3 regions of the Arthrobacter sp. 10L424 genome follow, and region 3 is predicted to be linked to each of the others. Evidence: riboswitches for the same ligand, from Rfam matches in the RefSeq annotation. Region 3 holds a riboswitch; each other region holds the start of a gene.

Region 1 (3,264 bases), on a different contig from region 3:
AACCGCGGTGCGGCTCTAAATCTAATGCATTCTGCCCCGGGCACGGCCTGAGCGCAAGGTTCGGCGCCCGCAGGGCGTGTGTGTCAGCCGATGCCATTTGCCCCGCGTCCGACCCAGAGATGGCCAATCCGGCAGTATGCTGCCGCCCGGCGTCGGGCAGTATCCCCATGCCGCCTCCGCGCCCGGCGTCGTACGCTGGAACCCCTGAAGCCCACTGAAGGAGTCCGCGATGCGCAAGGTCATTCTGATGATGCAAGTGTCCCTGGACGGATTCATCGAGGGCCCGGACCAGGACCTGAGCTGGCATCGGGTCGATGAGGAACTGCACACCCACTTCAACGACTTGCTGCGGACGATGGGCGGCTTTCTGGACGGCCGGGTCACCTACGAGATGATGGCCGAGTACTGGCCGACGGCGGACCAGGACCCCTCGAACTCAGCCCCCGAGAGCGAGTTCGCCGGAATCTGGCGGGACATGCCCAAGATCGTCTACTCCAGGACCCTTGCGAAGGCGGGCTGGAATACCGAGGTGGTGCGCGACGTCGTCGTCGAGGACGTCATGAAACTCAAGGACCAGCCCGGCGGCGACCTCGCACTCGGCGGCGCAACCCTCTCGGCGGCGTTCAGACGGCTCGGCCTGATCGACGAGTACCGGATCTACGTCCATCCGGTTCTGGTTGGACGCGGGACGCCCCTCTTCAAGGAGACGGATGCCCTGACTTCGCTCCGGCTGCTGGAGAGCCGCACCTTCGGGAACGGCGTAATTCTGCTGCGGTACGCGGCCGAGCCGGATGGCGGACACGCAAAAGACCGGTGATCCGCTGCCCCCAAGGCACCCGATCGACCGGTCTCCTGCGTGCTGTTAGCGGTACTGCTTAGCCGGCGCGGACGAACGTCACGGGACCGGTGGCCGTCAGCCAGGACAGCGGGTGCGCCATGGTGGCGTTGACGCCGTTCATGCCGCCGCTGATTGCCTGGCCGTTGCCGGCGTAGATGGCAACGTGGCCGGACTGGACGATGATGTCGCCGGGCTGCGGAGTGGAGACGACCTGGCCGTACTTCAGGAAGGCCGTCGGGCCGATGTCGCCGACCGGGATGCCGGCAGCGTTCAGGGCCTTCTCCACCATGGCGGTGCAGTCCTGGGTGATGCCGATCTGGCCGTATGCCATGGACAGCAGTGTGGCGTTGACTCCACCGGCTGCCGGGGCAGCGGCGGGGGCGGGGGCCGACTGGACCTTCACCGTCGCCTTAGCGGCAGGAGCTGCGGCGGCCGGTGCTGCCGGGGCCTTCGGAGCGGCCGCGGGCTTGGGGGCCTCGACCACGGGCGCCGGTGCTGTTTCAACGGCGGGGCGCTCGAAAGTAATCTGGACAGCGGAGTCCGCCATGACCGGTGCGCCGACCTGGCCCTTGACGTCAACGGACGACGCCGGGGCGGCGTCGCGCTTGGCCGGCGCATCGGCTGCGTTGGCGGCCATGGCGCCGCTAAGCACCATTCCGGAAGCGGCGACGAGAACTGCGGCCTGGCGGCCGATGGTCCCGGCGGTACGGCGTTTGCTGCGAAGATCGGCGCGCTTGGGCGCATGGGTATTGCTGGAAATCATTAAAAGGAGCCTCTCCCAATGCCTGCGAGGTGAGCTGTCGGATTCGGATGGGAGGCACCCGGCCGCACTCGGGCCCGATCATTGCGGGCCGTGCGGCTTCACCCCAAGACCCCTGACTAACAGTGGGTCAATAGTGGTTTCCCCGTCTCTGCCGGACGTTGCTGCGAGTTATCCCCACGGCCGCGGCAGAGTTAGGCAATCGGCTGGGGAGAGCCCGTCTCGGAAACAACAGGCACCTAACAACGGTAACGGAATGATCACGGCATGTCACATTGAGGTAACGGCGGAAAGGGGTTGCGGGCGGTCTTTCCCCACGCCAGACGCCGATTCGGGAATAGGATATTGGCATCACGGTTCCCAGAAGCGGAGGCCCCAAATGAACAATCCCGACGTCAACACGCACTGCGTTGCCATCTGCCAGCTGAGCAATGAACCGCCGGAGGACTTCAACGTCAACACCGAGCTGCTGGTACTGGAAAACGGGGAGGTCCTCGTCTCCACCTGGGACGCTGAGCCCCGTGACGGCGGCTTCGATGTCCACGTCCTCAACGACCGCGTGGACGCGTTGGGTTTCATGGTGGTCACCGACTGGGAGTTCTTCGATGAAAAGGCCTACGCCGTGGTGGAGCGCCGGCCGGGAAGCTAGGGAGATTTCCCCGGGCGTTACGGGCCGTCAGAAGTCAGGTTCCGGCCGGGTCTAGCCATCTCGGCGGCGCGGCGCAGCCAGCCGTCAGGATCCCTCCCCCAGCGGTCCAGAACGCTGTCCGCGCGGACCCTGCCGACGACGTCGAGACCCGCCATCAGGGGGCCGACGACGTCGGTGGCGAGCGGATCCACCAGGGCGCTTAGCTGTGCGCTCCGGACGAAGCCTTCGATCCGCGTCAGGTCTGTGTTGGTCAGCAGCCGGACGCTCGATTGCAGGAGGACGACGGCGGCGAGGCGGCGTTCGAAGACCGGCACCTGCCACAGCTCGGAGCTAAGCGCCGTGATGTCATCGTGAGTGAGGTCCGGATAGCGCCGGAGGGCATCGCGGACAGTTCCGCGCACGGCTCCGACGGATGCGCCGTAGTACCGGTGGCCACTTCCGTGCCTGGCCTCGGACTCCTCGGCCCGGCCCCACGACGACTCGCGCTGGAGCGCAAGGTCAATGAAGTCGCCGGCATCACTCATGGGGCCATTGTTTCGCATCCTGCGGCGGGGAGGCCCAGCACCCAAGTGGCCCGACGCCGTCGTGCCCTGTCTACCCCGTAACCGCGGGGCAGCGAAGTCCGGTGTCGGCCAGGCCCGGTGCCCTACTGACCCGGTGCCCGGTACGTGGGCGTCTTCTTGGCCGCGTCGTCCAGATCCTCCGGCGTCAGGAGCGGCTTCAGGCGCACGTTCACAGAGCCCGATGAGTTGATAAGAAGCGAAAGCGCGGCGGCATCGGACGGCAACGGGACCTCGAAGACCCCCAGTACGTCCCTCTCCCCGAAGGCGTAGTAGAAGCATTCGAGCGATCCGCCCACGGATTTGAGGGCATCGACCAGCGCGTCACGGCGCTTCGTTCCCCCTTCGCGCATGAGACCTTTGATGCCGTCGCCCACGTAATTCGCTTCGAACAGATACTTAGTCATGACCCTTCCCGTCCTGTCATATCCAGGACTCGGGCAAGGCAAAGTGTGTC
Region 2 (3,264 bases), on a different contig from region 3:
GCGACGCAGGTCTCGCGCCTTCCGCTCGACGCCGGGGAAGTGGGACTTGCCGTACGGGTTCCGGCGTCGGCAGCCCATCCGGGAACCGAGGTGGGCAGCGTCGGCCATGCCCTGAACCTGATGCTGGACAACGTCTCCAATGCCCTCGAAGCCCGGCAGGAGAGCGAGATGAAGGTGCGCCAGTTCGTGGCGGATGCCTCGCATGAATTGCGCACACCGCTGACCGCCATCCGCGGCTACACCGAGCTGATGCGGATGACCGAGCATTTCACCCCCGACGGGCAGAAGTCCCTGGCCCGTGTTCAGAGCCAGTCCGAGCGGATGACCACCCTGGTGGAGGACCTGCTCCTGCTCGCCCGGCTGGATGAGGGCCAGCCGCTCAAGCTCAGCGACGTGGACCTCACCCAGCTGGCCGTGGAGACGGTGAGCGACGAGAAGGTGATGGCCCCGGACCGCGTCTGGCAGTTGGAGCTTCCCGAAGAGCCTGTGGTGGTTCGCGGAGACGCCACCCAGCTCCACCAGGTGCTGGCCAATCTGCTCTCCAACGCCCGCAAGCACACGGGGCCCGGAACGACTGTGGTGACCGGCGTTGGGCGAACCCCGGACGGGAGCGCCGTGGTGACGGTGACCGACAACGGGCCCGGGATCGCCCCCGAGTTTATGGGCCGCGTCTTTGCGCGCTTCACCCGGGCGGATGCTTCCCGGAAGAATCCGGTGCCGGTGACGACGCCGGCAGCCGTCCGACGGCCCTTGCCGCACCTGCCGCTGCGCCCACCCCGGCCTCCGTCCGCCGCGAGTGCTTCCACGGGGACCCCTCCCCCGACTTCCGCCGAGGGAACCAGCGGACTGGGACTCTCGATCGTGCAGTCGATTGTTGAGGCTCACGGTGGGACGGTCAGCGTGACGTCGGCGCCCGGCCGGACCGAGTTTGTGGTGCGGCTGCCCGCGCCGAACCCGGTCCAGGGGGAGCATCCGACGGCGCAAGCCGCCACACCGTCGTCGTGATCTCCGTTACCTAAATGTGACTTAAGCAGGCTGCTCCTGTACGGTTTTTAGAGTGTGGCCATCACTGACGCCGCACATCCGGATGCACGCCAAACTCTGCCGCCTCCCGGATTCCGCTGCACCAGGCAGAGGCGGGGGACCCAGAGTTCCCGGGCATTTGCAGATCTTGCACCCTTGGGGTGAAGCCGACACGTGAGATTCCGTGCGGCCGGATGACCTCATCCGAACCCGACAGCTAACTCCGCAGGCGTTGAGAGGCGATCATGACTGAATTCAAGCCACAAACGCGCCCTGATGGCGTTACGAAGAAGACCCGCTCCGAGGTGTCCCGCCACCGCGCTGAACCGGCCAAGCCCGCTTCAGCCCTGTCCCGGCTTGCCAAGAACTTCGGCACCACCGGCCGCCGCGCGGCCGTTGTTGCCGCCGCCTGCGCGGTGCTCGTGGGGGTCGGCGCTGCCGGGCATGCCTCCGAGACGGCTGCCCGCAATGCCACCGCGGGCACGTCCACGGAAGCAGCCCCCACTGCGGATGCCCTGACGCACCTCGATTTTGAGCGCGTCCGGGTCGACAACCAGACCACCTTCCCCACCGGCGGCGCCGCGGCCCAGTCCACCGAGGTCAAGCCTGCCGAAGCACCGGCCCCGGCAGCTGCCCCGGCTCCGGCAGCTGCTCCGGCTCCCGCTCCCGCTCCGGCGGCTGCCCCGGCACCGGCACCGGCGCCTGCCCCCGTTGCCATCGACGACCCGGCCGGCGCGCAGGCCTACGCGGCCAGCCAGCTGGGATCCCACGGCTGGGCTGCAGACCAGATGCAGTGCCTCACGAAGCTCTGGACCAAGGAGTCTGACTGGAAGACGACGGCCACCAACAAGAGCAGCGGCGCCTACGGTGTGGTCCAGGCCCTGCCGGCCGAGAAGATGGCCAGCGCGGGCGCTGATTACCGGACCAACTACCGGACCCAGATCAACTGGGGCCTGAAGTATGTCAAGGACCGCTACGGCTCACCGTGTGGCGCCCTGAACTTCCACTACGCCCACAACTGGTACTAAACACCAGAAGGTCGGACTGAACTGAGGCCCCGGATCCCACTGGATCCGGGGCCTTAGCTCTGCCGGCGACGGTCCGCGACAACCCGCGACAACCCGAGGGAACCGTCGGGCCGTCGGGCCGTGGCCGGACCGTTCGGCTTAGGGCGCGACTAGCCGTTGGGACGGTTGGGCAGGTACTGCACCGCCCATTTATTGCCGTCGGGATCGGCGAAGTAGACGAAGTGCCCCCAGTCCTGGACGTCGACGTCGCTGACATCCACGCCGTTGTCCTTGAGCTGCCGGTGGGCGGCCTGAATGTCGCTGACCACCAGCTGCAGGCTCGGGGCGGTGCCGGGCGGGGCGTCGTTGAGGCCCTCGCCGATGGCGATCGAGCAGCCGGAACCGGGCGGGGTCAACTGGACGAAACGGATGCCGTCCATGGGCCGCTCGTCGTAGTCGGCATTGAACCCGACCTTATTGACGTAAAAATCCTTGGCGCGGTCCACGTCGGACACAGGGACAAAGACAAGCTCAAGTTTCCAGTCCATGGGCCACAGGCTAGTCCCGGACCGCGATTTGCGGTAGGGCAATCCCAAGGGCGTGGACCCGCCGCGGCGGCGGGCCCAACCCCGTGGCTGGTTAGCCGGCCACGCCGTACAGGCGGTCGCCGGCGTCGCCCAAGCCCGGGACGATGTAGGACTTCTCGTTGAGCTTCTCGTCGATGGAGGCGAGCACGATCGTCACGTTGGCGTCCGAGAGCTCTTCTTCCAGCTTCGCGAGGCCTTCCGGAGCGGCCAGCAGGCAGATGCAGGTGACGTCGGAGGCGCCGCGCTTGAAGAGGAACTTGATGGCCTCACGCAGTGTGCCGCCGGTGGCGAGCATGGGGTCCAGGACAAAGATCTGGCGATCGGTGAGGTCCTCGGGGAGACGCTCGGCATACGTGATGATGTCCAGGGTCTCTTCATCCCGGGCCATGCCCAGGAAGCCGACCTCGGCGGTGGGGACCAGCTTGGTCATGCCTTCGAGCATGCCGAGTCCCGCACGCAGGATGGGGACCACCAGCGGCGTGGGCTTGGTGAAAGCGGTGCCGATCGTGGTGCTGACCGGGGTCTCGATGGTGACCGGTTCGGTGCGGACTTCGCGGGTGGCCTCGTACGCCAGGAGCGTGACCAGTTCCTCGGTGAGCTGGCGGAAGACCGGGGACGGGGTGTTCTTGTCCCGCAGAACGGTGAGC
Region 3 (3,264 bases):
GTGCCTCGGCGGCGCTCACGGTGCGGCCGAGGGACAGGTAACCTGCCGGCCAGCCGTGGTAGTTGATACCTGCAGCAGCCAGCGCGTTCGTGGCGAGTGCGGTGCAATCCTGGCCAACGCCGATCTGGGCGTAGGCGGCAGCGGCGATCGTGGCGCCCATGCCGCTGGCGACGCCGGCCGGAGCCTTGGCGCCGGCCACGGAAGCGGTGGCGGCGGCGCCGACCTTGGTGCCGGCGGTGTTGGCGGTGGGCGTTTCCTGGACCTTCACGACGGGCTTCGCCTTGACGGGGGCCGCAATGGTGGCGACTTCGGTCTTGTCGTAAGCGATCGAGATGCTGGAAGCAGCCGAGATGGCCGCGGGGGCGGCGGACTGGACTTCGAGGGTGGAAGCGGAGGTGGATTCGCGCTGGACGTTGGCCTCAGCAGCGTTGGCTGCGATGCCGCTGGTCAGGACGAGGCCGGAAGCAGCAGCGATGACTGCTGCCTGGCGGCCCACGCCACCGGCGTTGTCGCCGACAGCCTTGGCAATAACAGCCAGCGAGTTGGTCTTGGTGACCTCGGCGCGGTGCCGTGCGTTTGCACGAGTAGTCATTAAGTTCTCTCTTTCGTGATCCTGTGGCCGCGCTTTTCAGGCGCGTGCTGAGGACGCTCCGGCATCTTGGGGGTACGCCGGATCGCCCCGAAGTGGGTTACTTAGCGAAGGGTGTACTGCGAAGACGCGCCAAAAGCGGGAACTGCGTGCAGGTGCATGGCCTGCGGGCCGGACTCAGCAGAGATTGAGGCGGCGGTGTGAGATCCGTTCCGGGCGCCGGCAAGGGCAACCGAGGAGTCGGATTTCAGCGGGCTCGTAAGAGCCGCGCAAGCGCGGTGACGCGCAGCATTGTGGCGTGAAGACACGAAAGTAGCCTCTCCCAATGCCTGCGAGGTGAGCTGTCGGATTCGGATGGGAGTCACCCGGCCGCGCTGCTTCCTGGGAAGCTTTGCGACTTAACCCCAAGGCCTTCTTTCGAAGGCCAAAATTGGTTCCCCCGCCCCTGCCAGACGATGTAATGCGAACGGACCTTGAGCGGTGGCAGAGCTAGGCAATCCACTCAAGAGCGCCAACTTCGGAAAAGTTGGCGTAGGTCAAACTTACAACAGTTGGGACTCAATGTCACATTCGGATCACGGCGTGTCACAAGAATGCGAGAGCGTCCGATCAGCTTTGTTACAGCCAGCCGGTCGGGTCGACAACTTCGCCGTTGACCATGACCTCGAAGTGAAGGTGGCAGCCCGTGGAGGCGCCTGTGGTGCCGCTCATCGCCACGACCTCGCCGCGGGAGACCTGCTGGCCAACCTTGACGGTGGCTGAGGACAAGTGGTTGTAGGTGGTCTCCAGGCCGTTGCCATGGTCGATCACGACACGGTTGCCGCCGCCGTAGGGGTGCCAGCCGGTGAACGTCACGGTCCCACTGGCTGCAGCCAGGACGGCCGTGCCGCACTGGGCGGAATAGTCCTGGCCACGGTGGAACTCGCCGGAGCCGCCTGTAATGGGGCTGACGCGATATCCAAAGGGTGACGCGGTTTTCAACTGGGCCAGCGGCGCCCCGAGGCTTCCGGCGGAGGCCGCGCGGGTGATCGAACCGACGGACTGGGCACTCAGCAACTGCTTGAGCTTTCCGTCCGGGTCGCCCTGGGTGGTGACGGCGGTCCGGTTGAAGTCGATTTTGGCCTCGCCAGCCGTGACATCAGGCTGGACTGCGGCCGAGATGGATCCCGTCGACCCCGCGTTGGTGGCCATAACGGGGCCAGTGGCGGGGACGGTGACGGTGAGGACCAGTCCCGTAGCGGCGAGTGCAATGCCGGCCTTTTGCCCAACGCCGCTGGCGGCGGCAAAGTCTGTTACCTGGCGGAACGGGCTGCGGCGGCCCCTGCGTTCGTCGCGGTGCGCGTCACGTGGGCGGTCGGCCAGGACGGCGACGGCCGGTCGCGGCTCCGGAGCGGGACCGGTCGCACGACGGCGGCCCCTGGCGGTCTGGGTGGTCAAAAACGGTTCCTCTCTGGAGAGCCTGCGGAGTTAGCTGTCGGATTCGGGTCAGAGAGTTCAAAGACCCGGTCCGCCGTGGCAGGCGTCCAGACACAGAGGCATCCAAAGAGTCCCTCTGTGGTGTGTGCTTGCCGCTGACGGACTTCACCCCAAGGCTGATGAACAGCCGGAAGTGGTTCCCCCGCCCCTGCCAGAAGGTGACTCTGCTACTGATCCGCTGGCAGAGCTCGGCTTCGGATCAGATAACGCTTTGGTATCGGTACTAGTGATCAACTATAGGCGATTAAGCCTCGCAGAGATAAATCCGTTATCGAATCTGTGCATAACTCATGGGTCGTCCGATGAGCAGTGGGTTAAGTCCTGTTAACCGACGGTAACAAAGACGTGGGCCGCAACCTCGGGCGGGAGTTCCAGGGCGCCTTCGATATCGGGTACCCGGACGGAGATGTACTCCCCTACCCGTTCCAGCGACACCAGGGCTCCGGGCCGGATACCGCCTTCGTCGAGCTGGACGAGCAGTTCCGGTTCGACCTGGATGGGCTCGGCCAGCCGGTTGACCCGGACCCGGGAATCCGGACCGTAGCCGGCCATGGCTTCGAGAAGGTTCACCACGCCATCCCCGTAGGGCTGGGATGGCAGGCCGCCGAGTTCCGCGAGGCCCGGAATCGGGTTGCCATAGGGAGACACCGTGGGGTGATCCAGCAGCTCGAAGATGCGCCGCTCCACCCGCTCGCTCATGACGTGTTCCCAGCGGCAGGCTTCCTCATGCACATAGGCCCAGTCGAGCCCGATGACGTCCGCCAGCAAGCGCTCGGCAAGGCGGTGCTTGCGCATGACCTCAATCGCACGTTTCCGGCCGGTTTCCGTCAGTTCAAGGTGCCGGTCACCGGAAACGACCACCAGCCCGTCGCGCTCCATGCGGCCGACAGTCTGGGAAACAGTGGGGCCCGAGTGACGCAGCCGTTCGGCGATGCGGGCGCGGAGGGCAACGATGTTCTCTTCTTCAAGTTCCAGAATGGTCCGAAGATACATCTCGGTGGTATCGATCAGATCCGTCATTCAGCTCAGCTCCTCGAGCGCCGTCCTTGCGTGTTCCCACCGTACCGCGAGCTGCTTGCGCCCTGGCGGGGTCCGCCGTACGTTCGCAGGTCAGCTTAGCCTATTTTGAATTACTCCGGATAATCTCAGTGACCGGACTATGACGGGCTCTTTTGCCTCCCCCGCCGGGCAGTCAGGCA

Evidence for each region. Region 3 has a riboswitch for cyclic di-AMP ahead of AC1DC5_RS13465 (M23 family metallopeptidase). Riboswitches for the same ligand answer to the same signal wherever they lie in the genome.
Region 1: it holds a riboswitch for cyclic di-AMP, as region 3 does, so the genes downstream of both, AC1DC5_RS08515 (NlpC/P60 family protein) here and AC1DC5_RS13465 (M23 family metallopeptidase) in region 3, are expected to answer to the same signal.
Region 2: it holds a riboswitch for cyclic di-AMP, as region 3 does, so the genes downstream of both, AC1DC5_RS18600 (aggregation-promoting factor C-terminal-like domain-containing protein) here and AC1DC5_RS13465 (M23 family metallopeptidase) in region 3, are expected to answer to the same signal.

Annotation. Positions count from the first base shown of each region.
Region 1 is NZ_JBFTJH010000003.1:633,503-636,766, forward strand. Features, by position in the region: gene AC1DC5_RS08510 (dihydrofolate reductase family protein) at 230-817, shown strand; gene AC1DC5_RS08515 (NlpC/P60 family protein) at 876-1,601, opposite strand; cyclic di-AMP (ydaO/yuaA leader) riboswitch at 1,607-1,777, opposite strand; gene AC1DC5_RS08520 (hypothetical protein) at 1,978-2,247, shown strand; gene AC1DC5_RS08525 (DNA alkylation repair protein) at 2,265-2,771, opposite strand; gene AC1DC5_RS08530 (GYD domain-containing protein) at 2,894-3,214, opposite strand.
Region 2 is NZ_JBFTJH010000015.1:3,322-6,585, forward strand. Features, by position in the region: gene AC1DC5_RS18595 (sensor histidine kinase) at 1-1,005, shown strand, start outside; cyclic di-AMP (ydaO/yuaA leader) riboswitch at 1,110-1,270, shown strand; gene AC1DC5_RS18600 (aggregation-promoting factor C-terminal-like domain-containing protein) at 1,269-2,051, shown strand; gene AC1DC5_RS18605 (glyoxalase superfamily protein) at 2,201-2,578, opposite strand; gene upp (uracil phosphoribosyltransferase) at 2,670-3,264, opposite strand, start outside.
Region 3 is NZ_JBFTJH010000007.1:107,373-110,636, forward strand. Features, by position in the region: gene AC1DC5_RS13460 (NlpC/P60 family protein) at 1-592, opposite strand, end outside; cyclic di-AMP (ydaO/yuaA leader) riboswitch at 902-1,071, opposite strand; gene AC1DC5_RS13465 (M23 family metallopeptidase) at 1,208-2,026, opposite strand; cyclic di-AMP (ydaO/yuaA leader) riboswitch at 2,031-2,244, opposite strand; gene AC1DC5_RS13470 (iron-dependent transcriptional repressor DtxR) at 2,390-3,085, opposite strand.